2 linked regions of the Saccharophagus degradans 2-40 genome follow. The protein of the gene in region 2 binds, or shares a complex with, the protein of the main gene of each other region. Links are inferred from orthologs where the notes say so. Each region holds a gene or a part of one and is shown on either strand. Other genes may lie near its edges. The genes, in order: mfd and uvrA.

Region 1 (15,891 bases), 1.0 Mb from region 2 along the record:
TGCTATGGTTTTTGCGGGCAAGTTGTTACCGAAACTTAAGTTCTCTATAGAAGTCGATTACATTCACGCTACACGCTACGGCAATGGTACCCAAGGCGGTGCCTTAGCTTTACTTGCTGAGCCTAAAATAGAGTTGCAAGGCAAAACAGTTTTGCTAGTAGATGATATTTTTGATGATGGCATTACCATCGATAGAGTAAAGCAGTATTGTTTAGACCGTGGCGCAGAATCTGTACGAACCGTGGTGCTCGCCTACAAAGATAAAACGCGAGAAGGTTTGGCTCAATTGGTATCACCCCCCGATTTTGTTGGTTTTAATGTGCCAGATAAATATGTATTTGGTATGGGGATGGATGCCGAAGGCCTGCTGCGTAATGCGCCCGGTATTTATTATTTTTAGTGGTTAAACACAGGGGGCTAAATGCCAAATAAAATAGCAGTTATTGGCGGGTCTGGGTTTTACACTATGGCGTCTGCCAACAACGCCAAAGCTTTAAACCCAGTTAATACCCCTTATGGGTCTGTGGGTGGCTTAATTGAATACTCAATGGGCGGGCATAATATTGTATTTTTAGCTCGTCACGGCGGTGAGCATAAATTACCGCCGCACAAAATAAATTATCGGGCCAATATTTACGCGCTTAAAGAGTTAGGTGTCTCTCATATTATTGCAGCTAATGCTGTAGGCGGCATTGGTGAAAGGTGTGGGCCGGGTGTACTTGTTATTCCCGATCAGCTAATTGATTACACCTTTGGGCGCGAAGGTACATTCTTTGATAGTTTCGAAGATGGTATGAGCCATATCGATTTTACTTACCCATTTGAAGGGCGTGTGCGCAACGCGTTAATTCAAGCGAGTGCCGCATTTGAAAAAGAATTTGGCAGCGATAAAGTTGTGCGCAACGGCGTTTATGCGTGTATGCAAGGGCCGCGTTTAGAGACGGCAGCTGAAATAAAAAAATTAAAAAACGATGGCGCCTCACTAGTTGGAATGACCGCAATGCCAGAGGCGGCGCTTGCTAGAGAGCTCGGCATCGATTACGCTTCGATCTGTTTGGTGGTTAATTGGGCGGCCGGTTTGTCGGCTGGTTTAATAACCCTAGAGGCAATAAATGCAGAGTTAGAAGGCTGTGTAGGAAAAGCCGAATACCTAATCGGTCAAAGTGTGAACTATTTCTAGCAACGTATTTCGGAATTATCATATTGTCCATAACACTTGGTAATAGTTTTATTACCTTAAAATAAAAATAATGCGTACAACGTCGTACAAAGAGGTATGTTAATGTCAGATAGAACGAAAGGAACAGTTAAGTGGTTTAATAATGCGCGCGGTTATGGGTTTATTACTGCTGGCGCCACGGAAGAAAAAGAAGGTGATGATATTTTTGTACATTACCGCAGTATTCGAGGTGAAGGATACAAATCACTCAATGAAGGTCAGGCTGTAGAGTTTTCGTTACAGCAGGGCGATAAAGGGTTTCACGCTGACGATGTTGCCCTTATAGGTTAATAACTTATACTCTTTAAGCATTTAGAAAACCCAGTGCAGTTTAGGTGTTTGCCTAATCTGCACTGGGTTTTTTATTGGCTGTGTCTAAATTATTGTGTTTCTTCTGCGCCACTCGATGCGCTGGGGTCGTATGGTGTTACTTTCACTAGTAGGCCTAATTTGGGGTGGTCTATATAGTGAAGTTCTCCACTTCGCATTCTTCGCTGCTGCTGCAAAGTTACGATTTGTGTAACCACGAAATTCTTAATTTTCTCGGGCTCAGGTGCTTCATTTACGGGTTTCATGCCTGTATTAAAATTAAAGCCTCCAAGATTATCGGTAGTAGGCTCAGCAAATAGTAGGCTATCTAGCTGTTGCGAGCTGATTTCCGAAGGTGCAGGTTCTGCAGATTGATTAACGTTTTCGCCAAGTAGGTTTTCGTTATCGTCACCGTATTCGTTGCTAATAGGCTGTTCGATAACAATATTTGCAACATTAAATGGCGCTTCAGGCAGTTCTGGCCATTGTCCTTGTGGTTGGCCGTAATTCGCTTCGAAGGCTGTTAGCCATAAATTTGAATCTATATGTAAGTAGCGGCTTACGCTAACTTTTAATGAGCCTTCTAGCTCGTAATGGTCGTCAAACTGTTTGCCAGCTTGCACCACTATAGCTGGTGCTTGGTCGGCGCCTGTAAGAGGTTGGCGCCAAGCTTGGTGGAATAAAAGGTGTAAGTGATTGGTGCGCGCTATCCTTTTAGCAATACTGTTTAGCTGTTGGTCTGCTGTGGCTAGCGGGATGAAAGGTTTCTCGGCTAGGTCTGCTTCTACTGTGCTGGGTGCTATTGTGCCTTCTTGTGCTGTAAGCTGATTTTGCATTTGCTCGTCAGTTGTTTCTTCTTCCGCAATAAATTCTAAATACCGACTTTTAGCAGGGTAGGCCAGTACTATATCTTTTGGCCAGACTTCGGTTTGTGCGGCGGCAGTTAATCGTTCGACAATAATGACTTCAATTTGGTACCAAGGGGCATCTGAATTTGTTTGAGCAAAAGTATTGGAGGTAAATGCGCAGGCAACAACCAGTGAGCCAGCAAAGAGTTTGGCGGCCTTGGGGAGTGCATGCTTATATAAATTGAACATTGGTTTCATGGCTTGTTAGCTCGACTTCATTAATGTTTCGAATATATTGTGAATGGTTAGTAGGCGTTCGTCCGCCGATTCCATATCAAAAAAGAATTTTAGATGGCTAGCACCTTCCATTCTGTAATGCTGTGGTGTTGTTTGAACCATTTTTACAATTGTAAGTGGGTCGATATTCGGCTTAGTGGTGAACTCTATTCTACCGCCTGTGTTGTTAGCTTCGACCTTGCAAACGCCCAGCTGTTCCGCAGTTAAGCGCAAGCGAGTTTGGCGTACGAGGTTTTTAATTGGGTCTGGTAGCAGCCCAAATCTATCTATCATCTCTACCTGTAGGTCATTTAGCTCATTCTCGTTTTTAACCGAAGCCATGCGTTTGTACAAAATTACACGGGTGTGTACGTCTGGCAGGTAATCATCGGGAATAAGTGCAGGTATGCGCAGATTAAATTCAACGTTGTTATTAAAGTTTGATTCAAAATCCAGTTCTTTACCGCTTTTCAGTGCTTCTACGGCTTTGTCTAGCATTTCCATGTAAAGCGAAAAGCCAATGGCTTGCATTTGACCGCTTTGTTCATCGCCCAATAATTCACCTGCGCCGCGAATTTCAAGGTCGTGAGAAGCAAGGGTAAAACCAGCGCCTAGGTCTTGTGCTTCGGCAATTGCTTCTAGGCGTTTTACCGCATCGGCGGTCATTGCTTTTTTGTGTGGAGTCAGTAAGTAGGCATATGCTTGGTGGTGTGATCGACCAACGCGCCCACGCAACTGATGCAGTTGAGCTAGGCCAAATTTATCGGCGCGGTCAATAATAATAGTGTTCGCACTGGGAATGTCGATGCCCGTTTCTATAATAGTGGTACATACTAAAATATTATGGCGCTTGTGGTAGAAGTCAGACATTGCTGCTTCTAGCTCGCGCTCACGCATTTGCCCATGTGCCACTCGGATGCGTGCCTCGGGGACAAGTTCTTGTAAGTCTGCTGCGGTTTTTTCTATGGTGCTTACTTCATTATGTAGGTAGTACAGCTGACCACCGCGCATAATCTCGCGCAAAATAGCTTCTTTTATAACGGCGTTATCGGATTGACGAACAAACGTTTTTACCGACAGGCGTTTGGCCGGTGGTGTGGCGATAATAGATAGATCACGGATGCCCGACATGGCCATGTTTAGCGTTCGTGGAATGGGCGTTGCTGTAAGCGTTAGTATATCTACTTCTGTGCGCAGTGCTTTTAATGCTTCTTTTTGTCTAACGCCAAAGCGGTGCTCTTCATCAATAATTAACAGACCAAGATTTGGGAAAATTAATTCGCCCTGGATTAGCTTATGTGTACCAATTAATATATCGACTTTGCCCGCTTCTAATTTTTTCTGTATTTCGCTTATGTCTTTGCTGCTTTTAAAGCGAGAAATAACCTCTACGTTGACCGGCCAATCCGCAAAGCGATCTTTAAAGTTTTCGTAATGCTGCTGGGCGAGCAGGGTGGTGGGTACCAACACGGCAACTTGCTTACTGTTTTGTACTGCAATAAATGCCGCGCGCATGGCCACTTCTGTTTTACCAAAGCCCACGTCGCCACACACAAGCCTATCCATAGGCTGGGCCGAAATCATATCTTGCCTTACGGCATCAATAGCTTGCTGCTGATCAACCGTCTCTTCAAAGGGGAAGCTTTCAGCAAATATTTCGTAAGCGTCTTTTGGGTAAGTGTATTGAAAGCCTTCTCTGGCTTGGCGCTTAGCGTAAATTTCTAAAAGTTCAGCGGCAACATCGCGCAGTTTTTCGGCGGCTTTACGTTTCGCTTTTTGCCATTGATCACTACCCAGTCGGTTGAGTGGTGCGCTGCTATCTTCAGCGCCGCTATAGCGGCTAATAAAATGCAGGTTGGCAACGGGTACATAGAGCTTGGCTTCGTTGGCGTACTCGAGTACTAAAAATTCATCTTTTTGACCGTCGAACTCTATGGTTTGTAGGCCTAAGTAGCGACCAACCCCGTGTTCAATATGTACGACTGGGGCACCGATTTTTAGCTCGGTAAGGTTTTTAACAATGTTTTCGTTGAAATCGGTATTCGATTCTTTGCGGCGTCGATACTGCTGTACGCGCTGACCAAAAAGTTGTGATTCAGCAATAATGCAAATATTGGGGGTTTTAAGATGCAAACCTTCTTGGAAGTCGGCAACGCAAATAGCTATAGACGATTTGCCTTGTAAAAATGCATCTGTCGAAGCCACATCTTCGGGTTGCAGGTCTATTTTTTTGAAGTGTTCTTTTAATGTTTCGCGTCGCCCGTTACTTTCGGCGCAAAATAAGATGCGGCCGTCGTAACTATAGATAAACTCTTCAAGCTTATATAACGGGTTTTGGGCTTTAGCATCAATATTTAAATTGGGCGTACTAAGGGTCTTTATGTTTGCGCTGCCGCTACGTTCTTCTACCTGTGTAGGTTCTAACACCACGCGTTGAAAGCGTTTAAGCTGGCTGTATATTTCACTAACTGAATGAAAAACTTTAGCGGGCGGCAGAAGAGGGCGACGCATGTCGATATTGTGGCTTTCAAAACGGCTAGAGGCATCGCGCCAAAAATCTTCTACGGCGGTTTCGAAGCCTTTGGTTACCATAACGAGTGTATTCTCGTGCAGGTAGTCGAACAGGCTTGCTGTTTGCTCAAAAAATAAAGGCAGGTAATACTCAATACCCGCTGGCGATATGCCAGAGCTTACATCTTGAAAAACTGGGCATTCGCGGTGATCTACATTAAAGTTTTCATACCAATTTAATTTAAAGCGGCTTATGCCTTCTGCATCGAGTTGGCACTCTTTGCCGGGTAGTAATTCAATTTTGCTTACTTGATCTACGGTGCGTTGCGTTTCTGGGTCGAATGTGCGTATTGAGTCGACCTCGTCATCAAATAGTTCTATTCTGTAAGCGGCCGAGCTGCCCATGGGGAATATATCGAGAAGCGCGCCGCGAATGGCAAATTCACCATGATTGAATACGGTGTCTACGCGCTGGTACCCAGCATTTATCAAACTGGTTAACAAATTGTCTCGGTTAATGGTTTCGTTTTTTTCAACCACTAAGCTGTTGGCAATTATGTAATTGGCCGGTGCCAGTCTTTGCATTAGTGTTGAGGCGGCCACAACTACAATGGCTTGCGCTTGGTTCGATAATTGATACAGGCAGCGCATCCTGTCGGAAATAATATCTTGGTGCGGTGAAAAATTATCGTAGGGCAGTGTTTCCCAGTCTGCGAATTGCAAAACTTCGGGGGTGTTTTTTTTGCCTTTGGTTAAAAGCATCAAGTCGCGTGCAAACCGGTCGGCCTCTGTCATGCTTTGCACAATAATGACAGTTGTTCCGTTGTGTTGTGCCGCAGCTTCTGCGCAAGCAAAAACACGTGCAAGACCGGAAACGCCTCCCCAAGTTTTTTTATCGCCAAGCTTGGAGGGTAGGGGTAAGGGCATATTACTTGTCATGTAGTGGTGGTTCGCTTCTAGTATGCAGTATGAATGTATAAAGGGCGGTCATTTTAGCGGGGATTCAATGCTAGCGACAGTAAACCCGCTTTTAGTTTAGTGATAGAGCGCAGCTTGTAGCTAAATTAGACTGCTAATGTTGCCAAATGGTTGTATCCAATGTTTAGGCTAATATTTATTTGTTCGCTATTTAAGCATCTAGATGAGAATGGTTTTCATGTGGGTGCGGTGATACGGCCTAGTTAATATGTTTAAAGGCTTTACTGGGTAAAACTTGCTGTTTTTTAAGGGAATTTTTGCTATCCCTCTGGCCATTCAGGCGGTGCATCCTTATAATTGGCGCGATTTTTTAGGCCGCTGTAAGGCGTAATCGCAAGTGGTCGACTAAAATATCGTCTGTTGACGAAAAATTTCGAAATTCTGTGGCGAATTTGCGCGATTAGTACCTGATTTGGTTTGGCTGTATCGGGCCAACCTTCAAGAAGAAAATACACGTTTCGTATAAATATTGGTGCTTTAGATAAGGTTGTAGCGGTATCGCTCCCTTATTCGGCTTTTTTGTGTCGTCACGGCAGTACAGCTTTCAAGTAAATAAACTCATCTAAACCTTAACTTTGGGCAAAGACGTATGATCAAGATCCGTCGCGGATTGGATTTACCTATTACCGGCTCACCCCGGCAATCCATAGAGGATGGTCCAGCAATACGCTCTGTCGCATTAATCGGCTTTGACTATCATGGTATGAAACCTACCATGAATGTCCAAGTTGGCGACAAAGTAAAGCTGGGTCAGGTTTTGTTCACCGATAAAAAAACAGTAGGGGTAAAATATACCTCTCCTGCGGCTGGTACCGTATCAGCCATCAACCGTGGCGAACGCCGCGTGTTGCAATCGGTGGTAATTGACATTGAAGGGGATGAAGCAGAAAGCTTTAAAACCTTTAGCGAAGCCGAAATCGCTTCTGCAGACCGTCAAGCGTTGGTCGACAATCTAGTCGATTCGGGGCTTTGGACTGCGTTGCGAACCCGTCCTTACAGTAAAGTACCCCAGTTAGACTCGGTACCTAATTCTATTTTTGTGACCGCAATGGATACCAATCCATTAGCTGCAGACCCGCAATTAGTGATTGGCGAAAAGTCAGCTGCTTTTGCATTGGGTTTGGCGGTATTGGCCAAGCTAACCGAAGGCAAGGTGTTTGTTTGTCATGCTGATGGTGCTTCTGTACCAACCTCAGCGGCTGCGAACGTTGAAGCGAAAGCTTTTTCTGGTGTGCACCCAGCCGGTAATGCTGGCACTCATATCCACTTCCTTGACCCTGTTAGTGCTAACAAAACCGTTTGGACTATTGGGTATCAAGATGTTATTGCCTACGGTGAACTTTTCACTAGCGGCAAGTTGCCAGTAGATCGTGTTGTATCTCTAGCTGGCCCACAAGTAACAGACCCGCGTGTTGTGCGCACTCGTTTAGGTGCAAGCTTGCAAGAGCTTACCGCTGGTCAATTAAAAGACGGTGAAAACCGTATTATTTCTGGCTCTGTATTTTCAGGCCGTAAAACCAGTTCTCCAACCGCTTACCTTGGCCGTTTCCACAACCAAGTAAGTGTATTGTTGGAAGGGCGCGATCGTCCGTTCCTGCATTACTTGGTTGCTGGCGCAAACCGTTTCTCGGTTATGCCTATTTACCTTTCTAAGCTTTTCGGCGGTAAAAAGTTCGATTTCACTACATCCACTCTGGGTAGTGAGCGCGCTATGGTGCCGGTAGGTGCTTACGAGAAAGTGATGCCTCTCGATATTTTGCCAACCCAGTTGTTGCGTTCAATTATTGTGGGCGATACCGAAGCTGCACAGCAGTTAGGTTGTTTAGAGTTAGATGAAGAAGATTTGGCGTTGTGCTCCTTTGTGTGTCCAGGTAAGTACGAATATGGGCCCATTCTTCGTGACAATTTGACACGTATTGAGAAGGAGGGCTAATTATGTTGCGCAAGTTTTTAGATAGTCTAGAGCCCCATTTCCATCCTGGTGGCAAATATGAAAAGTGGTATGCCCTTTACGAAGCGGCAGATACTATCTTTTATCAACCCAACTCAGTAACGCGCTCAACCGCGCATGTACGCGACGGCATCGACCTTAAGCGTATTATGATTACTGTTTGGTTATGTACTTTCCCCGTAATGTTTTACGGTATGTACAACGTTGGTTTTCAAGCTAACACTGCATTGCAGGCCGCTGGCGCAGACCTAAGTATGCTAACTGGCTGGCGCGAAGCGATAATCAGCTTGTTTGCTGGTCACGATCCTTCCAGTATTTGGGATAACCTTATATATGGTGCTGCTTACTTCGTACCCATTTATGTTGTGGTATTCGCAGTAGGTGGTTTCTGGGAAGTGTTGTTCGCAATGAAGCGCGGCCACGAAGTAAACGAAGGTTTCTTCGTTACGTCTGTCTTATTCGCACTTACTTGTCCGCCTAGCTTACCTTTATGGCAAGCGGCTATCGGTATTTCTTTCGGTGTTGTAATCGGTAAAGAAGTATTTGGTGGTACAGGTAAAAATTTCCTTAACCCAGCGCTTACTGGTCGTGCATTCCTATTCTTCGCATTCCCAGCTTACATGTCTGGTGACACAGTTTGGACTGCGGTTGACGGGTTTACCGGCGCTACGGCTCTTTCTGTTGCTGCAAACGAAGGCATGGTTGCTTTAACTCACCAGCTTACGTGGATGGACGCATTCTTCGGTAAGATGCAGGGTTCTATTGGTGAGACCTCAACATTAGCCATTGCTATGGGCGGTATTGTATTGCTGGCCATGGGTATTGCATCGTTCCGCATTGTTGCGGGCGTATTGTTGGGCACCATCGCAACTACCTTGGTATACAGCCACTTCGGCGATGCTAACTCTAACCCCATGTTCGGAATGCCATTCTGGTGGCACTTTGTTGTAGGTGGTTATGCATTTGGTTTGTTCTTTATGGCAACCGACCCAGTTTCTGCTTCTATGACGAACGCAGGTAAGTGGTGGTTTGGTGGTTTAATTGGGTTTATGGTGGTAACTATTCGCGTGGTTAACCCTGCATTCCCAGAGGGCATGATGCTGGCAATTCTATTTGCTAACTTGTTCGCGCCTCTCATTGACCACTTCGTAGTTAAATCAAATATCAAGCGGAGGTTGGCACGTGGCTAATAACGATTCTATTAAGAAAACGTTTATTGTGGCGACGGTACTTTGTATCGTATGTTCGGTAATCGTATCTTCAGCATCGGTTATGTTGAAGCCTATGCAGAGCGCCAACAAAGCGTTGGACTTTAAGCGTAATATTTTGATGGCGGCAAGCTTGTACGATGAAAGCAAATCCGTTGAAGAGCTATTTGAACAAATCTCAATTAAGGTTGTAGATTTAGAAACTGGTAAATTCACAGATGCCGTTGATGCTGCTAAGTACGATCAACGAAAAGCCGCTAAAGACCCAGCTTTATCTGAATCGCTAGATAAAACAGTCGATGTTGCTGGCTTAGGACGTTTAGAAAATTACTCTTACGTTTATATCGTAGAAAACGCTAATGGCGGTATTGAAAAGCTAATTTTGCCCATCCGTGGCTATGGGCTTTGGTCAACTTTACGTGGTTTTATCGCGTTGGAGTCTGACCTTAATACTGTGGTTGGCTTGGGCTACTACGAGCACGGTGAAACACCGGGCTTGGGCGGTGAAGTAGATAACCCAATGTGGAAGGCTAAGTGGCATGGTAAAAAAGTATACGGCTCTCGCGACGAAGTACTTTTATCCGTAATTAAAGGCAGTGTTTCATCTGATACTCCTGATGCTGAGCACAAGGTAGATGGCTTGTCCGGCGCTACTTTGACCAGTAACGGTGTAGATAACATGCTTAAATTCTGGTTGGGCGAGAATGGTTTTGCGCCTTTCTTAAACAACTTGAAGAAAGGGGAGGCTTAATCCATGAAGATTAAAGAGCTTTTATTTAAACCCCTGTTCGACAACAACCCGATTGCATTACAAATTTTGGGTATTTGTTCGGCATTGGCGGTAACAACAAGTTTGCGTGTAACTCTTGTTATGTGTTTGGCTTTAACTTTGGTTACAGCATTCTCTAACTTTTTCGTTGCGGTTATTCGTAACCATATACCAAACAGCATTCGTATCATTGTGCAAATGACGGTAATTGCATCTTTGGTAATTGTTGTAGATCAGGTGATTCAAGCGTTTGCTTACGATATATCTAAGCAGCTTTCTGTGTTTGTTGGTTTGATAATTACCAACTGTATCGTTATGGGACGCGCGGAAGCGTTTGCGATGAAAAACCCTCCAATCCCGAGCTTTTTTGATGGTGTTGGTAATGGTTTAGGCTACAGCGTTTTGTTAATTACCGTAGCCATTATTCGTGAACTTTTTGGTGCTGGTTCTATTTTGGGCATTCAGTTGCTTGAACTAACCACCAATGGTGGCTGGTATGTGGCTAACGGCTTAATGCTACTTTCGCCAAGCGCATTCTTTATTATCGGTTTGTTGATCTGGGCATTACGCGGCTGGAAGAAAGGCCAAGTGGAGCCTGCAGAATACAAAATCGCCCCTAACACTGTTGCAACGGCGGAGACTGCATAATGGAAGCGTTATTAAGCATTTTTGTAGAATCTGTATTCGTTAAAAACATGGCATTGGCCTATTTCTTGGGCATGTGTACGTTTCTTGCTATTTCCAAGAAAATCGATGCAGCTATAGGTTTGGGTATTGCCGTTGTTGTTGTACTCACTATTACCGTTCCTGTTAACAACTTGATGTTTAACTACCTGTTGGCCGATGGCGCATTAGCCTGGGCTGGCTTGGAAGGTGTTGACTTAAGTTTCTTAGGTTTGATTTGTTACATTGGTGTAATTGCTGCCATCGTACAAATTATGGAAATGGTTTTAGATAAATACTTCCCAGCACTTTACGGTGCATTGGGTGTGTTCTTACCATTAATTACCGTTAACTGCGCAATTCTTGGTGCTGCATTGTTAATGGTTCAGCGCGAATATACCTTTAGTGAAAGCGTAGTGTTTGGTGTTGGCTCCGGCGTTGGCTGGGCATTCGCCATTGTTGCGTTGGCAGGTATTCGTGAAAAACTTAAGTACAGTGATGTGCCAGAAGGTCTGCGTGGCTTAGGCATTACTTTTATCACTGTAGGTTTAATGTCGTTAGGCTTTATGTCATTCGGCGGCATTGCGCTGTAACCAACGGGGAATACTAGAACATGAACTTAGAGATTATATTAGGCGTTGGCATGTTCACCGTTATCGTTCTTGCACTGGTGGTTATTATCCTCAGTGCTCGCGCGAAGTTGGTGAGCACAGGCGACGTAAAAATTGAAGTTAATGGCGAAAAAACAATTGTTGTACCTGCCGGCGGTAAGCTCTTGCAAACTCTGGCTTCCAACAATTTGTTTCTTGCTTCTGCCTGTGGTGGTGGCGGTACTTGCGCTCAGTGTAAATGTGTTGTGGAAGAGGGCGGCGGTTCTATATTGCCGACCGAAGAATCCCACTTCACTAAGCGTGAAGCTGGCGAAGGCTGGCGTTTGAGCTGTCAGGTGCCTGTTAAGCAAGACATGAAAATTGAAGTGCCCGAAGAAGTGTTCGGTGTTAAACAGTGGGAATGCACTGTTGAATCCAACCCTAACGTGGCTACTTTCATTAAAGAGCTAACCTTAAAGCTGCCAGAAGGCGAAAACGTAGACTTCCGCGCAGGCGGTTACGTTCAGCTAGAAGCACCTGCTCATCACGTTAAGTTTAAAGACTTCGAAATTGAAGAAGAGTACCGCGGTGACTGGGAGCGTTTTGGGTTCTTTAACTTAGAGTCTAAAATTTCCGAGCCGTGTATTCGTGCATACTCTATGGCTAACTACCCAGAAGAGCGTGGTTTGGTGAAGTTTAATATTCGTATTGCAACTCCGCCTCCTGGTTCTAAAGGTATTCCGCCAGGGCAAATGTCTTCTTATGTGTTCAGCTTGAAGCCAGGCGACACAATTACTGTATACGGTCCATTTGGTGAGTTCTTCGCGAAAGAAACCGAAGCAGAGATGGTGTTTATTGGTGGTGGTGCTGGTATGGCGCCAATGCGTTCACACATTTTTGATCAGTTGAAGCGCTTAGATTCCACTCGTAAAATTTCTTTCTGGTATGGCGCGCGTTCTTTGCGTGAGCTGTTCTATCAAGAGGATTACGATGGCCTAGCCGCAGAGAAAGAGAACTTTGATTGGCATATCGCTCTTTCAGATCCGCAGCCAGAAGATAATTGGGAAGGCCTAACTGGCTTTATTCACAATGTGCTTTATGATCAATATTTGAAAGATCACCCAGCGCCAGAAGATTGTGAGTTCTACATGTGTGGTCCCCCCGTAATGAACGCGGCGGTAATCAAGATGCTTAAAGATCTTGGTGTAGAAGACGAAAACATCATGTTGGATGACTTTGGCGGTTAATAATTATTGTGATTAGTAATCCTATCCCAAAAGCGAGGCCGGTTTTCCGTGCCTCGCTTTTCTTTTTTCTGATTTTCCTATTTGTTGGTTGTGGCCAGTCTTCCTCGCCTGTGTATCGCTTGGAAGGTAAAACCATGGGTACTCAGTACCACATTAAAATGGTGGTGCCGGCAAAAACTCCACCTAGTCAAAGTGAATTGCAATACGCGGTAGATGAGGAGTTACGTCGTATTAACGATGTTTTATCTACTTATATTGCTAGTTCAGAGCTTTCGCGGCTAAACCAATCTCAATCGCTCGATTGGCAGCCAGTTTCAGAAAACTTGTATTTTATGCTTGAGCTAAGCAAAGAAATTAACGCTCAAAGCATGGGGGCATTTGATGTTACCGTGGGGCCGCTGGTCAATCTTTGGGGGTTTGGGCCAGACAAGCCTTTAGGGAGCAACCCAAGCGATGAAGCTATTGCCAATGCGTTAACGAAAATAGGTTCCGATAAGTATTCCCTAGATAGTACTAAGCGAGCTATAAAAAAAGCCAATGCGCTATATATTGATTTGTCTGCCATTGCTAAAGGCTATGGCTCGGACCTAATAGCCGATTTGTTGCGTAAAAAAGGCATCGAAAATTTCATGGTCGAGATAGGCGGTGAAATACGCGTAGCTGGTGTTAATGAGCACGGCGAGCATTGGAAAATAGGCGTTGAAAAGCCTAGCATGCTGCAATCTGGTGCCATTCAAGCTATTGCCATTACTGATGTAGGTTTGGCAACGTCTGGCGATTACCGAAATTATTACGAAGTAGATGGTAAGCGTTTTTCGCATACTATTAACCCATCAACGGGCAAGCCCATCACGCACACTTTGGCATCTGTTACGGTTGTGGCGGCGAGTTGTGCGCAGGCTGATGCCTTGGCTACGGCGTTAAACGTGCTCGGCCCAGTTGAAGGTTATGCCTTAGCAGAAAAGCTTAGCTTGGCTGCTTATTTTATTATTAGAGATGGTGAGCAATTTACCATAAAATACACCCCTCAATTTCAACCTTACTTGGTGGATCTATGACAGTCTTTCTCCTTACTTTAGTAGTTTTAGCAGTGGTTATTATTGCTATGTCTGTGGGCGTTTTACTGGCAGGTAAGCCAATAAAGGGGTCATGCGGTGGTATGAGTGCGATAGGCATTGATACTGCATGTGATATTTGCGGTGGTAACACGGCAAAATGCGAAGAAGAACAGAAAAAGAACCAAAAGAGTCAGAATACTGACCAAAAAACTTTACCCGGTGCAAGTAAAGATCTCGCCTACGACGCGAGTAAAAAAACCAACTAAGAGGATTAAGGCTCGAATGGCTGAATTTCAGTACGATTTTTTAGTAATAGGGGCTGGCCCCGCCGGTGAAGCTGCGGCTATGGCGGCCGCCAAAAGTGACTTGCGAGTAGGTGTAATTGAAAGCCAAGGGATGTTGGGCGGCAATTGTACACACCGAGGCACTATACCTTCTAAATCTTTACGGCACACGGTAAAGCAAGTTATTCAATTTGGTTCGCAGCCTATTTTTCGCAATATTGGTGGTGCTCGACCACTTACGTATCCAGCTGTTTTAGATGCCGCGTCTCAGGTTATCCCTAAGCAAGTTGAACTTCACACCGAGTTTTTTGCACGCAATCGGGTGCGCGTGCACTCTGGTAATGCACGCTTTTTATCTAACACTCAGGTAGAGGTTATGGATTCGCACGGTGTGCGCGACGTTATTAGTGCTGAGCGCGTACTAATTGCAACAGGCTCGCGTCCATATCGCCCAGATGATGTCGATTTTACTCATCCGCGCGTGTACGACAGCGATACTATTCTAGATATGCAGCACACGCCCCGCACAATTATTATTTTTGGTGCCGGTGTTATTGGTTGTGAGTATGCATCTATATTTGCGGGCTTAGGCTTAAAGGTAGACTTAATTAACACTCGCGAGCGCTTGTTAGAATTTTTGGATGATGAAATCTCGGATGCCCTAAGCTATCACTTGCGTGACAACGGTGTAATGGTTCGTCACAGCGAAGAGTGTGCATCGGTAGATGCAACGTCTAAAGGGGTTACCTTAAACCTTAAATCAGGCAAGCGCATTCGTGCAGATGCATTGTTATGGTGTAATGGTCGTACCGGTAACACCGATATGCTCGATTTAGAAAACGCCGGTTTGGAAGCGAATCACCGGGGGCAAGTCAAAGTAGATAATAACTACTGCACTGAAGTAGATAATATTTACGCAGCGGGCGACGTTATTGGCTGGCCAAGTTTGGCAAGCGCTTCTTACGATCAAGGCCGTGCGGTAGTGGCGGCCATGTTGCAAAAAGAAATGCGTTTTGTTGAAGATGCGCCAACCGGTATTTATACGTTGCCAGAAATTAGCTCTGTGGGTAAAACCGAAGCGGAACTTACCAGTGCGCGTATTCCATACGAAGTAGGGCGAGCATTCTTTAAAGATACCGCGCGCGGCCAAATAAGTGGCGAAGATGTGGGCATGCTTAAAATTTTATTCCACATCGATACCCTAGAAATTTTGGGTATTCACTGCTTTGGTGCTGAAGCGGCAGAAATTATTCATATTGGCCAAGCTATTATGAATCAGCCAAATGGGGCCAATACGGTTAAATATTTTGTAAACACCACGTTTAACTACCCGACTATGGCAGAGGCTTATCGCGTAGCTGCGTTGAATGGGTTGAATCGCGTAAACAGACATAGCTAATTTCAAAGCTATTTACTCTGTATAGACTCAAGCTGTTTTATACTCTCAACTGAATGCCGCCTAGCGGCATTTTTTATGCCCGTAGAAAATAAATATATGGTGCAGCATCATGGCAATGGTAAAAAACGCGCTTGCAAAGCCAGTTTGTATTCAGCGCTCGTGCGTCTTAAAACGGTTTATCCAATTTGTTAGTTGGTTGCTGTTAGGTATTGGCGTTATTGCGTGTGACAGTGACAAGCCTAGCGACAATAATGCCATGCTCGGTGCGCAAGCTCATATCCAGCAACTACAGTTAAGCAATCAGATATCAACGTTTACCATTACACCGCAAATAGGTGGGCGCGGCCTGCATTTTGGTTTGGTGGGAGCTGACAATGTACTTAAGGTAAACGAGCGGTTGCTGAGTTTACCTGCACCAAAAGTATCATCTAGCTCAGATAATATTGGCTATTTAGGGCACATAAATTGGATTGGGCCGCAGGCTGAGTGGTGGTTGCATCAAACAGAAAATCTAGAGCGCCGCCAACAAAAGGCAGTATGGCCGCCAGATGCCCATACTGTGCTGGCTAGCGCAACGCTAA
Region 2 (15,259 bases):
CGACGCATTCACGGCTCCAGTGATTTGTTTGAGCACTCCGGTAGAAAGCCCTCTAGCAGTGTGAACTTTATAACTAGTCACGATGGTTTTACTTTGGCCGATTTAGTGAGCTATAAAAATCGCCACAATGAAGCCAATAACGAACAAAATAGCGACGGTCATCACTCGAATTTTAGCGAAAATTATGGCGTTGAAGGCGAAACAGATGATGATGCTATTTTGTATGTACGTGAACGACAAAAGCGCAATTTTCTCGCCACACTGTTTTTATCGCAAGGCACGCCCATGTTGTTGGCTGGCGATGAGCTGAGCCGTTCGCAAAAAGGCAACAACAATGCCTACTGCCAAGATAACGAAATAAACTGGTTGGATTGGCAAGCCTTAACCAAAAAGGAAATTGCCCTAAGCAAATTTGTATCGCATTTAATTAAAGTGCGAAGCAGCTCACCACTATTAACTTCGCAACGTTATATTCATAAGCCCGACGAGCCAGACGGAAAAATAAGCTGGTGTGTAAACTGGATAAACAGTTACGGCGAGCCCATGAAAGATGCTCAATGGGCGGAGCAGCACGCGCATTGTCTCGGCTGGGTGTTAGAAAAAATTCCTGTGGCGGAAGATTCAGATAAAAAATCAGAGCGCCTATTAGTTCTATTTAATTCAGGTAATGACGACGTGTTGTTTCGCTTGCCTGAAGATGAAAATGTAATTGGTTGGAAATGCTTGGTCGATACACGGTTTATTGATGGCCAAGGGGTTCCCTCATGTTACGAGCCAAGAGGAGAGGTGCCACTAATGCATAAATCTCTTTGCTTGCTTAAAGCGTTGTTCGATGGTCAGGATGAGCGTGACTAGCCACAAGCTAGGCGCTACGCATAAAAGTTATCAGTTCTATTTGCACTAAGGTAAATGCTATGAACTCCAAATTGCCACTTCCCAAATTAAGTAATGATGAAAAACAAGTTAGTCAAGATCTGCATCGCCATTACAATTTCACCCTAGGTCGTTTCGATAGCGACGCCGATAAGGGCTATTTATTAGAAGCGCTTGCCTACACGGTTAGAGATCGTCTAATGGAGCGCTGGCGATTGACGGTAGAAAAAGAAAACTTAGCTAAATCTAAAAAAGTATTTTATTTGTCGTTGGAGTTTTTATTGGGGCGCAGCTTATCCAATGCCATGCTTAACTTAGATATGGAAGAGTCGGTCAAAAAATCCCTAATGGAGTTCGGTGCAGATTTAGAGGAGTTAGAAGGCGAAGAAAAAGACGCGGGCTTAGGTAATGGTGGCTTGGGCCGCTTAGCAGCCTGTTTTATGGATAGCTGCGCGAGTTTGCAACTGCCCGTAATGGGCTACGGTATTCGTTACGAATACGGCATGTTTCACCAAAGTTTGCGCGAAGGGCGACAAGTTGAACAGCCAGATCATTGGTTGCGAGATGGCAACCCGTGGGAAATAGAACGCCCGGACCATGTGCGACATATCAAGTTTTATGGCCACACAGAGTTTTACAAAAACGATAATGGCAAAGAATGTGCGCGCTGGGTAAATACACGGGATGTACTCGCTGTACCTTTTGATATGCCTATCCCTGGTTACCAAAATGACACGGTAAACACTTTGCGACTTTGGAAGGCCGAAGCGACCGATGAGTTTAACTTGCAAGAGTTTAACGAAGGGGATTACGCCGATGCGGTTGCAGAAAAAAATAAGGCCGAGCAAATTACCATGGTGCTCTACCCGAATGATTCAAGCGAAAACGGCAAAGAGCTGCGCTTGCGTCAACAGTACTTTTTAGCCTCTGCGAGCTTGCAGGATGTTATCGCCGACTGGGTGAAGGAAAACGGCGAAGATTTTACCAATTTTGCAAAGCAACGCTGTTTCCAATTAAATGATACACACCCAACACTCGCCGTTGCAGAGCTAATGCGCATCCTTATGGATGACTATTGGTTAGAGTGGGATGAAGCGTGGGCGATAACAACGCAAACCATGGCGTACACCAATCACACTTTATTACCTGAAGCACTAGAGAAATGGTCGGTAAGACTTGTAGGTGAGCTATTGCCTCGCTTGCTAGATATTATTTACGAAATTAACGCTCGCTTTATGGCCGAGGTTGCTCATCGCTGGCCTGGCGATACCGCGCGTCAACGTCGCATGTCTATTATTGAAGACGGCCACGAAAGCTATGTAAGAATGGCTTACTTAGCCATTGTAGGTAGCTTCTCTGTAAACGGCGTAGCTGCGCTTCACTCGCAATTATTGGTTGACGGTTTATTTAATGACTTTTATCAACTGTGGCCGCACAAATTTAATAACAAAACTAATGGTGTTACGCCTAGAAGGTGGTTGGCGCACTGTAATAAAGATTTGGCTACGCTTATATCGGGTTCAATTGGTGATAAGTGGGTAACCGACCTTTCCGATATTGTAAAGCTTGAGAAATTTGCCGAAGATAAATTGTTTCGCGATAAGTGGCACGCAGTAAAACAAGCCAATAAAGTTAAATTGGCTTCTTTAGTGAAACAAAAATGTGATGTAGATTTTAACCCTGAATGGTTGTTTGATGTGCAGGTGAAACGCATTCACGAGTACAAGCGTCAATTATTAAATATTCTTCACGTTATTCATTTGTACGATAAAATTACTCGCGGTGATGGCGATGATGTTGACCCGCGTTGTGTGTTAATAGGCGGTAAGGCAGCCCCAGGTTATGTGTTGGCCAAGCTAATTATTAAACTTACTAATAATGTGGCAAAAGTTGTAAATGCAGACGAACGCGTAGCTAAAAAATTAAAGCTGGCATTTATTCCAAACTATCGCGTAAGCTCTATGGAAATAATTTGTCCTGCCACAGATCTTTCCGAGCAAATATCCACTGCCGGTAAAGAAGCCTCCGGTACGGGCAATATGAAATTTATGATGAATGGCGCGCTAACTATCGGTACTTACGATGGCGCCAACATTGAAATAATGGATGCAGTAGGGCCGGAGCATTTCTTTTTGTTTGGCTTGCGAGTGGAAGATATTCCTCAATACCGGTTACATCACTCACCTTGTTCGATAATAGAGCAAGATGAAGATTTAGCGCGGGTAATTAAATTGATTGAGTGCGGACATTTTAGTATGTTTGAACCCAATATATTCGACCCTATTCTACATAGTATTCGTAACGCAAATGACCCTTGGATGGTTGCGGCCGACTTTAGAAGCTATATAGATGCCCAAGCTGCAGCTGCACGCGCATACCAAGATCGTGATAGTTGGGTTACATCCAGTATTATGAACACCGCAAGAAGCGGGCGCTTTTCCAGTGACAGAACCATTAGTGAGTACGCCAAAGAAATTTGGAAGGTAAAGTAAAGCAAGAAACATTAATAACTAAAATATTATTTGCTCAGATACACCGGCAATAAGGAGATAATAAATGCTTGACCCGAATTCACGCTATGTTAGTCGTTTAACCCGCGATACAGTAGCATTAGTGTTAGCGGGTGGCCGCGGGAGCCGCCTACACGAACTAACAGATTGGAGGGCAAAGCCAGCACTGCATTTTGGCGGAAAGTTTAGAATTATTGATTTTCCACTATCCAATTGCGTCAATTCGGGCATCCGTCGTATAGGTATCCTAACTCAATATAAAGCGCACTCGCTTATTCGCCATGTAATTCGCGGTTGGAGCTCGTTTAAAAAAGAGTTTGGTGAATATGTAGAAATATTACCTGCCTCGCAGCGTTATTCTCCTAACTGGTATCAGGGCACAGCCGATGCGATTTATCAAAACTTAGATATTCTACAAGCCGAAGCGCCAAAATATATTTTGGTGCTGTCTGGCGATCACGTATATCAAATGGACTACGGTGCAATTATTGCGCACCATGTTGAAACAGGCGCAGATTTAACTGTGTCTTGTATCGAAGTACCCATTGAAGAAGCGGCCGGCTCGTTTGGTGTAATGACCGTAGACGATGACAACCGCATTATTCGTTTTGATGAAAAGCCTCAGCGCCCAACCGAGTTGGCAAATAAACCCGGTTACACCTTGGCTTCTATGGGTAACTATGTGTTTAACACCGAGTTCCTATTTGACCAATTGCGTAAAGATGCCGCCGACCCAGATTCTGAACACGACTTTGGCAAAAATATTATTCCAAACATTATTGCCGAAAAATTAGTTTCTGCTTACCGTTTTCGCGATCACGATACCAACGAAACGGCCTACTGGCGCGATGTAGGTACCTTGGATTCCTTCTGGGAAGCCAATATGGAATTGGTTTCGCCTAACCCTTCGCTAAACCTCTACAATCACGACTGGCCAATTTGGACTTATCAAACTCAGTTGCCGCCAGCAAAATTTGTATTCGATGACGATTCGAGAAGAGGCTACGCCGTCGACTCTATGGTGTCGGGTGGCTGTATTGTTTCTGGGGGCAAAGTTAAGAGTTCACTTTTATTTTCTGATGTGCATATTCATTCCTATGCAGAAATAGAAGAATCTGTTTTGTTACCCGAAGTAGAAGTACATCGCAGTGCTAAAATTAAAAAAGCCATTATTGATAGTGCGTGTGTGATTCCCGAGGGCATGATTATTGGGCACGATCACGAGCACGATAAGGCGCGCGGCTTTCGTGTAACGAAAAAAGGCGTTACGTTGGTAACACGAGAAATGCTTGGTCAGCAACCTGCGGGTACGTCAGCGAAATAATATGGTTAGACACAAAGTATTAATGCTCGCGGCAGAAAACGGGCGTTTTGCCGGGGCGAAAGTTGGTGGTGTGGGTGATGTAATTCGAGATCTACCGCCAGTGCTAAACGAGGCTGGGTGCGACGTTATGGTTGCAATGCCTTCCTATGGCTTTTTAGCGCGACTGCCTCAGTTGGAAGCCGTTGCTACGCTCAAGGTTATGTTTGGTGGTATTGTGAAGAGTGTAGAGCTGTTGCGTTTAGTTGACAGCGCTCACCCAGAGCAAGTGTACATTTTTCATCACCCCGATTTTGCGCCACAGGGTGAGCGCGTATATTGCGACGATAGTAACGATCGCCCCTTTGCAACGGATGCTAATAAATTTGCTTTGTTTTGCGCGTCGGTAGCTACGGCATTACTAACAGACGTATTGGCAATGCCAAGTGTTATTCATTGTCACGATTGGCATACTGGCTTTTTGCCAATGCTAACTCGACGTTGTGCGGACTATGCGCGTTTAGCTCCAATCAAAATTGTTTACACCATTCATAATTTAGCCATGCAGGGCGTACGACCGCTTACGAGTGACCCCTCATCGTTACACGCATGGTTTCCTAATTTATCTGGCGAGCTTTCAGATATTTATGACCCCGACTATCGCAATTGTGTGAACCCCATGCGTGCGGCCATTCGTTTAGCTGATGTGGTGCACACTGTGTCGCCTACTTATGCGAGCGAAATTTTACAGCCTAGCGATACCGAGCAAGGCGTGTTTGGCGGCGAGCGTTTACAGGCAGATTTACAAGAAAAAGCCGATAGGAACGCGCTGTTTGGCATTCTTAATGGTTGTAATTACCCTGCTAAAAGCCCGCGAAAACCTTCCAAAAAAACTGTGGTGGCAACAGCGTTAGCTGCCGTAGAAAAGTGGATGGGGGCAAGCGTACAGTTAAGTAGCACACACTACTTGGCAGACAGGCGTTTACTTACTTGGGCCGAAAAAGCGAAGGGTATTACGGTCACCTCTGTTGGGCGAATAACCGAGCAAAAAGTAAGGTTGCTTTTTTCGCCCGCTCCAAACGGCAAAATAGCATTGGCCAATATGTTGGATTCGCTAGGCAAAGACGGCGTATTCATAATGCTTGGCTCTGGGGCTGCGCACTACGAAGCGGCACTCACTAAGCTCGCAGGGCAGTACGCCAACTTTATATTTTTAAATGGTTACGAAGAGACCTTATCTGAATTGCTGTATCACTATGGTGATTTATTCTTAATGCCAAGCTCATTCGAGCCATGCGGAATTAGCCAGTTGTTAGCGATGCGCGCGGGGCAGCCCTGTTTAGTAAGCAGTGTGGGAGGCTTAAAAGATACCGTTACTCATCACGCGAATGGTTTTGTATTCGACGGCGCTAACGATGCCGAGCGAGTGGTGAATATGCAGCGCTGTTTTGATGATGCACTCGCGCTATACCATAAGCAGCCTGAAGCTTATAAAAAAATAAGTGTGCAAGCGAAAAGCACGCGCTTTACTTGGGCCGAGAGCGCAAAAGAATATATAGCTAAACTCTATGGCTAGTTAACGCCTATTTTGTTGTAAATATAACACTTTTGTAAAACGCCCAATTCAGGGCGTTTTTTTATTTTCTAGATTTGGTCAACTACCTGACACCTTGCAGCGCTAAGCTATACTTAAAGTGTAGCTGCAATAACGGTTGCGTTATTGGCGGCTTTTGGAAATATATTGAAAGCTTATTGGAAGGTGACTTGAAGCGATAAAACGCGGGAGAAGGTATATGGCACTAAACGAGCAGCAAACGAATTTTAAAATAGGTGCGCCTTTCGCTTCTGATGTGTCTGTGTTTTTAGCTAATCTGGGTATAAGCGCAAGCGAAATTGTGCGCAACCCTAGTTACGACATGTTGTACAGGAATGAGTTAGATGAAAATTTACAAGGCTGCGAGCGCGGTATTTTAACCAAAACCGGTGCAGTGAATGTAGATACTGGCGTTTTTACTGGTCGGTCGCCGAAGGATAAATATATTGTTAAAGATGAAAAAGCATCGGCGAATGTTTGGTGGCCCAGCGATGCCGCGTCTAACGATAACCATCCTATGGATCAAAGTACGTGGACCAGACTAAAAGCAGTGTGTACCAATCAACTTAATAATAAGCCGCTGTATGTTGTGGATGCATTTTGCGGTGCCAGCGACGATGTGCGCGTAAGTGTACGATTTGTTACAGAGGTGGCGTGGCAGGCGCACTTTGTTACTAATATGTTTATTCGTCCGACCCAGGCGCAGCTTGATGCGTTTACTCCAGACTTTGTTGTGTTGAATGCTTCCAAGGCTGTAAATACGCAATGGCAGCAGCAGGGGTTAAACTCTGAAAATTTTGTAGCCTTTAATTTAACTGAAAACATGCAGCTTATTGGCGGCACCTGGTATGGTGGCGAAATGAAAAAAGGCATGTTCTCGGTAATGAATTATTACTTGCCACTACATGGCCGAGCCTCCATGCACGCCTCTGCCAATGTTGGTAGCGATGGCGATGTGGCCGTTTTCTTTGGCTTGTCTGGCACGGGCAAAACAACACTCTCAGCAGACCCTCAGCGCGCTCTCATTGGCGACGATGAGTTGGGGTGGGATGACGAAGGCGTATTTAATTTAGAGGGCGGCTGCTACGCTAAAACCATTGATTTAAGTGAGCAAAACGAACCCGATATCTTTCGCGCAATTCGGCGAGATGCACTGCTTGAAAATGTTGCAGTGGATGCGAATGGCGAGGTGGATTATAGCGATGTAAGTAAAACGCAAAATACGCGAGTGTCTTACCCTATTTATCACATTCCAAATTGCGTTAAGCCTGTGTCACGTGGTGGTCACGCGCGTAAAATTATCTTTCTTACCGCCGATGCCTTTGGTGTGTTTCCGCCAGTAAGTAAGCTTACCGACGAGCAGGCGCAGTACCACTTTTTATCGGGTTTTACCTCAAAGGTAGCGGGCACCGAGCTGGGGGTAACCGAGCCTAGTCCTACTTTCTCTGCCTGCTTTGGCGAGGCGTTTTTATCTTTACACCCTACGGTTTATGCGCGGGAATTGATCAAGCGTATGCATGCGAATGGCACGCAGGCTTATTTGGTGAATACTGGCTGGAACGGCAAGGGGAAGCGCATTTCATTGCCAGATACTCGTGCCATAATCAACGCCATTATGGATGGCTCTATCGACAGTGCCCCCTGCGCGACATTGCCTTATTTTAATTTGGCATTCCCTACGCAGTTGTCAGGGGTAGATAGCGCTATCTTGGACCCGCAGGTTTCTCATAATGCTGGAGGTTGGGATGTGCAGGCGAAAGCATTGGCAAAACTATTTGCCACTAATTTTAAAAAATATACCAGCGAAGCCTTGGGGCAGCACTTACAAGCGGTAGGGCCGGCGGGGTTTGAATAATGGAGGGAATAAAGTGCAGCAGTTAGACACTGCTGCACATAGCCTATTTTTAATTTACGCCGTTAAGGCGGAATACTATTTAGTTACGCTTTTTGCGTTAAGCATAGGTTTTAAGAAGCGGCCGGTGTGAGAGGCTTTTACTTTAACTATTTGCTCGGGTGTACCTTCTGCCACTATTTGGCCACCGCCGCTGCCGCCTTCTGGGCCTAAATCAATAATCCAGTCCGCTGTTTTTACAACGTCTAGGTTGTGCTCAATCACCACTATGGTATTGCCGTGATCGCGCAGGCGATGCAATACCACCAATAGCTGCTGTATATCGTGGAAGTGTAGGCCTGTAGTGGGTTCATCAAGAATATAAAGGGTTTTGCCTGTGTCGCGTTTAGATAGCTCTTTAGCCAGTTTCACTCGCTGTGCTTCACCGCCAGATAATGTGGTAGCTGCTTGGCCTAGGCGTATATAGCTTAAGCCCACATCCATAAGCGTTTGCAGCTTTTTGGATACCGCAGGAATGGCTTCGAAGAACTCGTTCGCATCTTCAATGGTCATTTCCAGCACTTCGTGAATGCTTTTGCCTTTGTATTTTATTTCGAGGGTCTCGCGGTTGTAGCGTTTGCCTTTACACACATCGCAGGGAACATACACATCGGGTAGAAAGTGCATTTCTACTTTCACAACACCGTCGCCCTGACAGGCTTCGCAGCGACCGCCCTTTACGTTAAAGCTGAATCGGCCTGCTTTATAGCCGCGCGAGCGCGCTTCTTGAGTGCCGGCGAAGAGCTCGCGCACTGGGGTGAAAATGCCGGTATAGGTTGCGGGGTTGGAGCGCGGTGTGCGGCCAATGGGGCTTTGGTCTATATCGACGCACTTATCCATTAACTCTAGGCCATCAATTCCGTCGTGCTCTTGCGCAGTAAGGGTGCTGGCTTTGTTTAATACGGTCGCGGCTACGGGGTAAAGCGTGCCGTTAATTAGAGTAGATTTACCACTGCCCGAAACACCCGTTACACAGGTCATAACACCGATAGGTATGGATACATCGACGCCGCTTAGGTTGTTGCCCTTTGCGCCGCGAATGGTGAGGTAAGTGTCGTCTTTCGCGGGGTGGCGAACCTTGGGTATCGCAATGCTTTTACGGCCGGTAAGATAGTCGGCGGTAAGGGAATTCTTTGCCTTCTTGATTTTATCGTAGGTGCCCTGAGCGATTACTTGGCCGCCGTGCACTCCCGCGCCAGGGCCAATATCAACAATGTAGTCGGCCATACGGATAGCATCTTCATCGTGCTCTACCACAATTACCGTGTTGCCTAAATCGCGCAGGTGGGTAAGGGTTTTTAGCAGCCTGTCGTTGTCGCGCTGATGCAACCCAATGGAGGGTTCGTCGAGAATGTACATCACGCCTACAAGGCCAGCACCTATTTGGCTGGCCAGTCGAATGCGCTGAGCCTCACCGCCGGATAGGGTGTCGGCGCTGCGGTTTAGAGTGAGGTAGTTAAGGCCAACATCCACCAAAAAGCTAAAGCGATCGCGCAGCTCTTTCAGAATTTTGTCGGCAATCTCATGTTTGGCGCCTTTAAATTTTAGCTTGTTGAAATAGTTGAAGGCGTCGCCAACTGGTAGCTCGGTGATAGCGGGCAAGGTGCGATCGTCGATAAAAACATGGCGGGCGTCTTTGCGCAAGCGTGCGCCGTCGCACTCTGGGCATTTGGATGTGGCGAGGTATTTGGCTAGCTCTTCGCGCACAGATGCAGAATCGGTATCGCGGTAGCGGCGATCCATATTGGGGATAACCCCCTCAAAGGTGTGGCTGCGTTTGTAAACGTCGCCGCGGTCATTCACATAGCTAAAGTCGATGACCTCATCTTTTGAGCCGTACAGAATGCATTCGCGGTGTTTCTTGGCGAGCTTGTTCCACGGTTTTTCTACATCAAAGCCGTAGTGCTCTGCGAGTGACGAAAGCATGTGGAAATAGTACAGGTTGCGTCTATCCCAGCTGCGAATGGCACCTTCTGCGAGAGAGGCTTCGGGAAATTGTACTATTCGGTCTTCGGCGAAATACTGTTTTACCCCAAGGCCGTCACAGCTGGGGCAGGCGCCTGCGGGGTTGTTGAATGAGAATAAGCGCGGCTCTAGCTCTGTAAGTGAGTAGTCACATACTGGGCAGGCGTGCTTGGCAGAGAATACTTGGTCGGGGCGATCGCCATCCATATCGGCAATAATGGCAATGCCCTCGGCGAGGTTTACAGCTGTTTCAAAGGATTCCGCCAATCGAATTTGCAGGTCATCGCGCACCTTAAAGCGATCCACAATTACTTCAATTGTGTGCTTTTTCTTTTTGTCTAATTCTGGCGCGTCGTCTAGGTCTACCACTATGCCGTCTATACGGGCGCGAATAAAACCGTCTCGTCGCAAGCCATCTAGTGTATGTAAGTGCTCACCTTTGCGATCTTTTACTACCGGCGCAAGCAGCATAACCTTACTGCCTTCGGGCAGTTTTAGTACGGTATCTACCATTTGCGAAATGGTTTGAGCAGCCAGTGGCTCGCCGTGCTCGGGGCAGCGAGGCTCGCCTACGCGGGCAAACAGTAAGCGCAGGTAGTCGTATATTTCGGTGATGGTACCCACGGTAGAGCGGGGGTTGTGAGAGGTAGATTTTTGCTCAATAGAAATGGCAGGGCTTAAGCCTTCTATGTGATCGACATCGGGCTTTTCCATCATCGATAGAAATTGGCGCGCATAGGTAGAGAGCGATTCTACATAGCGTCTTTGCCCCTCTGCATACAGTGTGTCGAATGCCAGAGACGATTTCCCCGAGCCAGATAGGCCGGTGATAACAATAAGCTTATCGCGGGGGAGGTCGATATCAACATTTTTGAGGTTATGGGTGCGCGCGCCACGTACTACGATTTTATCCACGTCGTGAAATCCCGATTTTGTGTTTGTGTATTTCTGAGTGCTTTGTACTGCTGTTTAGCAAAGCCCAACAGTATAAGCGCTTTTGGCGAGGGTTTCGCCAGTCACTTATACGCAAGATGGAAAAAGACGGACTTCTTTAGGGAATGGTTTGAGTTGGGAGAGCCCTTCTAAAAAGAAAGGGCTAGATAAGATCTGCTTCGCTTAGGTCGCGAACCCAGTTACTGGCCTCTAGACGATTGCGCACGCCTATTTTTTTATACACGTTGTAAAGGTGACTTTTTACTGTGTGTTCACTCACTTTTAATGCGGTGGAGATATCCGCATTGGTGGCGCCGTCTTTAATTAGTTTTAAAATTTGGCGTTCACGGCGAGTGAGTTTTACATCCGGGTGGGCCACTTTACTTGGCGCGCGTCGGTTCTTGTCCAAAAAGTGATGCAGCAATCTGCGTGGTACCCAGTAATCGCCATCTAGCAGGCATTGTAGGCCACGAATAAGCTGTTGTTGGTCTGAGTCGACGTAAAATATGCCCGACATACAGGGCCAGTCTAAGATGCTCTCATGCTCGCTGGCATATTCGGCATTTAAAAGTGCTGCAGTGCCTTCACTGTGTTGTTCGTGATAGGCGTGCGCTATATCGCGCAGCGCGGCGATGTCTTGACCTTGGCAGTCAATGAGCAATACGCGGGGTGCGCTAGGTATATCTTTTAAAGCTTTGTACACGGTGCAGTCTAGCTTCAGCTCGTCAGCAATTAGCTTTGCGAGTAGGCCAGTTTGCAAGCTGCTTTTGGGGGAGCACAGGGCAATGCCATTGTTGTCTAACGCTGCTTGGTTTGCTTCTGTCAACACGAATTTACCTAGGTTGTTTCACACTGCAATAGGGCTGAGGTGTCTCAGCTGCAGATTTTTATTTTAGTACATTTACTTTGGACTGCCAGACCACTACAGATAGACCTGATAATGCTCAATCAGGGTTGACGTCCAATATCAACAGGCACACTTAAAGTGTGTGGGTGCAGCGAAGTGAATGATAATTATATGGTTAAAAAAGGCAAAAAAGCGCCAATATTTCGGCATTGTACCGCATTTCTGTAGGTTGCAATACAAAAAAGACCAACCGATGAACGCTATGATGACCTTAGTGGCGGTATTGTTGGCGTACGTCTCATTTGTTGGGCGCAATAGTTTAATAGAAGTTTTATTTTGAATATGACAACTTGGTGGGTATTCGCAGCAGCCTATTGTCCTCCGGTCTGTTAAAATGCACGCCTTTTTTGGGGGATGATCGTTTGGCAAGTGAAGTTCGGGCTGTAAGCTCGCTAGCATTGTTGTATGCGTTTAGGATGTTGGGCCTATTTATGGTGCTGCCTATTCTCGTGCTTTATGCCGGCGACTACCCAGGTGCAACGCCTTTTACTTTGGGGTTGGCACTTGGTATTTATGGTTTAACTCAAGCTGTCTTTCAAATTCCCCTTGGTTTGCTCTCAGACTTTATTGGCCGCAAACCCGTTATTATTGCAGGCTTGTTGGTGTTTTGTGCCGGCAGTGTGCTTGCAGGTACGGCCGAATCGGTAGAGTGGTTAATTATTGGTAGAGCCCTACAAGGCAGTGGCGCCATTGCAAGTACCATTATGGCCATGGTGGCCGACCTTACCTCTGAGCAAAACCGCACCAAAGCCATGGCCGCTATTGGCGCTTCTATTGGGTTGTCGTTTTCGCTGGCGATGATTTTAGGGCCTACGGTGGGCGCGTTTGGTGGCTTATCGGTGGTGTTTTATTTTTCTGCGGTACTGGCGCTTATTGGTGTGTGCATTGTGATCTTTTTAGTGCCTCGCCCGCCGCAAGTAGGGCACTCTCACCGCGACAGTGGCGCGGTGCCAGAGCTTATTATGCAAACCCTTAAAAACACCGAGCTGCTGCGTTTAAATTTCGGTATTTTTACTTTGCACGCGTTGCTAATGGCCTGTTTCTTGGCAATTCCTGTTGTAGTGGAAAGTAGTTTAGGTATTCCTCGGGGTAAGCATTGGCAGGTTTACTTGCCAATGTTGGCTATCGCGTTGGGCGTAGTGCTGCCGCTCATTATGGTTGCTGAGCGCAATCGCAAGTTAAAGCCCGTTTTCTTGTTTGCCATTGCTGTGCTTGTTGTTTCGCAAGCTAGCTTAGCGGTTGTTCCGTTGGCGGGCTGGCCGTTTTTATTGCTAATGCTGCTGTTTTTCGTGGCGTTTAACCTGCTGGAGGCTTGTTTGCCTTCGTTGGTCAGTAAGCTTGCACCTGTAGGTGCCAAAGGCACGGCGATGGGGGTGTATTCCACTAGCCAGTTTTTAGGGGCGTTTATTGGCGGGTCTGTTGGAGGTTACATTTTTACCCTGTGGGGTATGGATGGCCTGTTCGCTGCTGGCGCGCTTTGCGCTGCCGCTTGGTTCGCAGTAGCTGCATCTATGCGCACTCCGCGCCACTTAAGCAGCATGTGTATGGGCGTTCAGCGTGAAAGCGGCGCACAGTGTGCGATTGATGTACTCACATTGCCGGGCGTAGTAGAGGCTCTGTGGGTCGAGCAGGAAGGTTTGTTGTATTTAAAAGTAGATAATCGAGAGCTGGATAGGTCCCAGTTGGATGATTTGATTGCGGCGCAATAAAGCGCCATCATAGACGGGCTTTTCAGCAATGATCTAGAATAGCCGTTTGACATTCGCATAGCGATATTAAAGATTGGGTGCCTGCCGTCATACGGGGCCTATATCTATCGCGATGGCACTACATAATTTGGAGGAATCATGGCGCAACGAGGTGTAAATAAAGTCATTATTGTTGGTAATCTAGGGCAAGACCCAGAAACCAAATACACTGCCAGTGGCGCAGCAATTACTAACGTAAGTATTGCAACGTCAGAAACATGGAAGGATAAGCAAACCGGTCAAGCGCAAGAGCGCACTGAATGGCACCGAGTAGTGTTTTTTAATCGCTTAGCGGAAATTGCCGGCGAATATTTACGCAAGGGCAGCAAAGTTTATATCGAAGGCGCTCTGCGTACACGCAAGTGGCAAGATCAAGGTGGCCAAGATCGTTACACTACTGAAATTGTCGCGAACGAGATGCAAATGCTCGACTCTCGCGGTGGCAGCGATGACAGTATGGGCGGCGGTTATCAAAATGCCCCTAGTCGCCCAGCGCCTGCTCAAGCCCCTGCCCAGCAAGGTGGTGGTGCGCCAGCATACGGCGGCGGTCGTCCACAGCCTGCTCCAGCCCCAGCTGCGCCTCCTGCGCCAGACATGGACAGCTTTGACGACGATATTCCATTCTAAAAACATAACGTTTTGCAGGTAAGCCCTAAGTTCTTTAGGGCTTTTCTTTTTGCTCGCTTAATGGAGCTACCTTTTGGCTTTTAAAATACTATCTTGGTGTCCTAATCGTGAGCTCGAGGCTGTGCTGTCGGCAACACTCGAAGATTTACCGTACGAAATTGTTGTGCAGGATGATGCCCAAGCTTCTAACCCCGCGGCTAGGGAGCAGTGGCTGGAGTCTGTGCGCCCCAACGCGATAATCAGTTTACTGCCTTCTACTCTTGCAGATATCGATGACGCTTATCTCGAGCAAGTGAGCCAAGTGGTGGCTTACTGTGCAGTGAATAATGTTCCTATTATTCAAGTCTCCTCATACCGTGTTTTTGGTGAAGGCTATTCTGTTACTGCTCTGCAGGAAGATGCAGAGCCCGGTGCGCAGGATGAGCTGGGGGTGAGGCTTAATAAGCTAGAAGCACTGTACGCTAACCTTTCTCAAAAAATTATCGTGCGCACTGGGTGGTTGTTAAATAGCGCCGTCGATAGTGTCTTTGCGCAATTAATTCCGCCGCTGCTTGAGCGCGATAGCAAGTTGGTTGTATCGGATCATCACTTTGGCTGCCCTTTACCGAAAGAGTTTTTGGCCAAGGCCTTGGTTGCCATGTCGCAGCAAATACTTTGTGGGGCTGAAAACTGGGGTGTGTTCCACCTACACAGTGCAGATAGTTGCTCTGAAGCCGAGCTGGGTGACCAGTTGGTGCGTGTATTTAATGCCGATTATCAGCAAGACTTGCAGTTGCCAACTGTTGCCAGTAAAGACGACAGTCGATACCACTTTGTGGGTAGTGCAAATATTCTAGGGCGTCGCTGTACCGATAACTTTGGCATCCAATTGCCCACGTGGCGAAAGGGCTTTAAGAACCTTGTGGCACAAT

What was found.
Region 1: the proteins of uvrA (region 2) and mfd are in contact, whole or in part, in a crystal structure (PDB 4DFC), measured with the Escherichia coli proteins. The link is inferred for Saccharophagus degradans 2-40 from one-to-one orthologs.

Annotation. Positions count from the first base shown.
Region 1 is NC_007912.1:2,283,760-2,299,650, forward strand. The notes cover bases 2,441-6,478. They hold mfd (transcription-repair coupling factor), read right to left. Parts: upstream 6,103-6,478; coding sequence 2,641-6,102; downstream 2,441-2,640. Other genes in these bases: SDE_RS09385 (peptidoglycan binding protein CsiV), read right to left, coding at 2,441-2,634. In the rest of the region: SDE_RS09370 (hypoxanthine-guanine phosphoribosyltransferase), read left to right, coding at 1-400; SDE_RS09375 (S-methyl-5'-thioinosine phosphorylase), read left to right, coding at 422-1,180; SDE_RS09380 (cold-shock protein), read left to right, coding at 1,283-1,510; more of SDE_RS09385, read right to left, coding at 1,600-2,440; SDE_RS09395 (Na(+)-translocating NADH-quinone reductase subunit A), read left to right, coding at 6,731-8,074; SDE_RS09400 (NADH:ubiquinone reductase (Na(+)-transporting) subunit B), read left to right, coding at 8,077-9,282; SDE_RS09405 (Na(+)-translocating NADH-quinone reductase subunit C), read left to right, coding at 9,275-10,051; SDE_RS09410 (NADH:ubiquinone reductase (Na(+)-transporting) subunit D), read left to right, coding at 10,055-10,717; nqrE (NADH:ubiquinone reductase (Na(+)-transporting) subunit E), read left to right, coding at 10,717-11,325; nqrF (NADH:ubiquinone reductase (Na(+)-transporting) subunit F), read left to right, coding at 11,346-12,569; SDE_RS09425 (FAD:protein FMN transferase), read left to right, coding at 12,704-13,627; (Na+)-NQR maturation NqrM, read left to right, coding at 13,624-13,893; sthA (Si-specific NAD(P)(+) transhydrogenase), read left to right, coding at 13,910-15,310; SDE_RS09440 (DUF4380 domain-containing protein), read left to right, coding at 15,420-15,891. UniProt on the Escherichia coli protein: Couples transcription and DNA repair by recognizing RNA polymerase (RNAP) stalled at DNA lesions. Mediates ATP-dependent release of RNAP and its truncated transcript from the DNA, and recruitment of nucleotide excision repair machinery to the damaged site.
Region 2 is NC_007912.1:1,264,590-1,279,848, forward strand. The notes cover bases 8,008-11,413. They hold uvrA (excinuclease ABC subunit UvrA), read right to left. Parts: upstream 11,049-11,413; coding sequence 8,208-11,048; downstream 8,008-8,207. Other genes in these bases: pckA (phosphoenolpyruvate carboxykinase (ATP)), read left to right, coding at 8,008-8,132; SDE_RS05230 (LuxR C-terminal-related transcriptional regulator), read right to left, coding at 11,230-11,413. In the rest of the region: glycogen debranching protein GlgX, read left to right, coding at 1-855; SDE_RS05205 (glycogen/starch/alpha-glucan phosphorylase), read left to right, coding at 915-3,365; glgC (glucose-1-phosphate adenylyltransferase), read left to right, coding at 3,430-4,707; SDE_RS05215 (glycogen synthase), read left to right, coding at 4,709-6,259; more of pckA, read left to right, coding at 6,477-8,007; more of SDE_RS05230, read right to left, coding at 11,414-11,895; SDE_RS05240 (MFS transporter), read left to right, coding at 12,336-13,682; ssb (single-stranded DNA-binding protein), read left to right, coding at 13,821-14,348; SDE_RS05250 (sugar nucleotide-binding protein), read left to right, coding at 14,422-15,259. UniProt on the Escherichia coli protein: The UvrABC repair system catalyzes the recognition and processing of DNA lesions. UvrA is an ATPase and a DNA-binding protein. A damage recognition complex composed of 2 UvrA and 2 UvrB subunits scans DNA for abnormalities.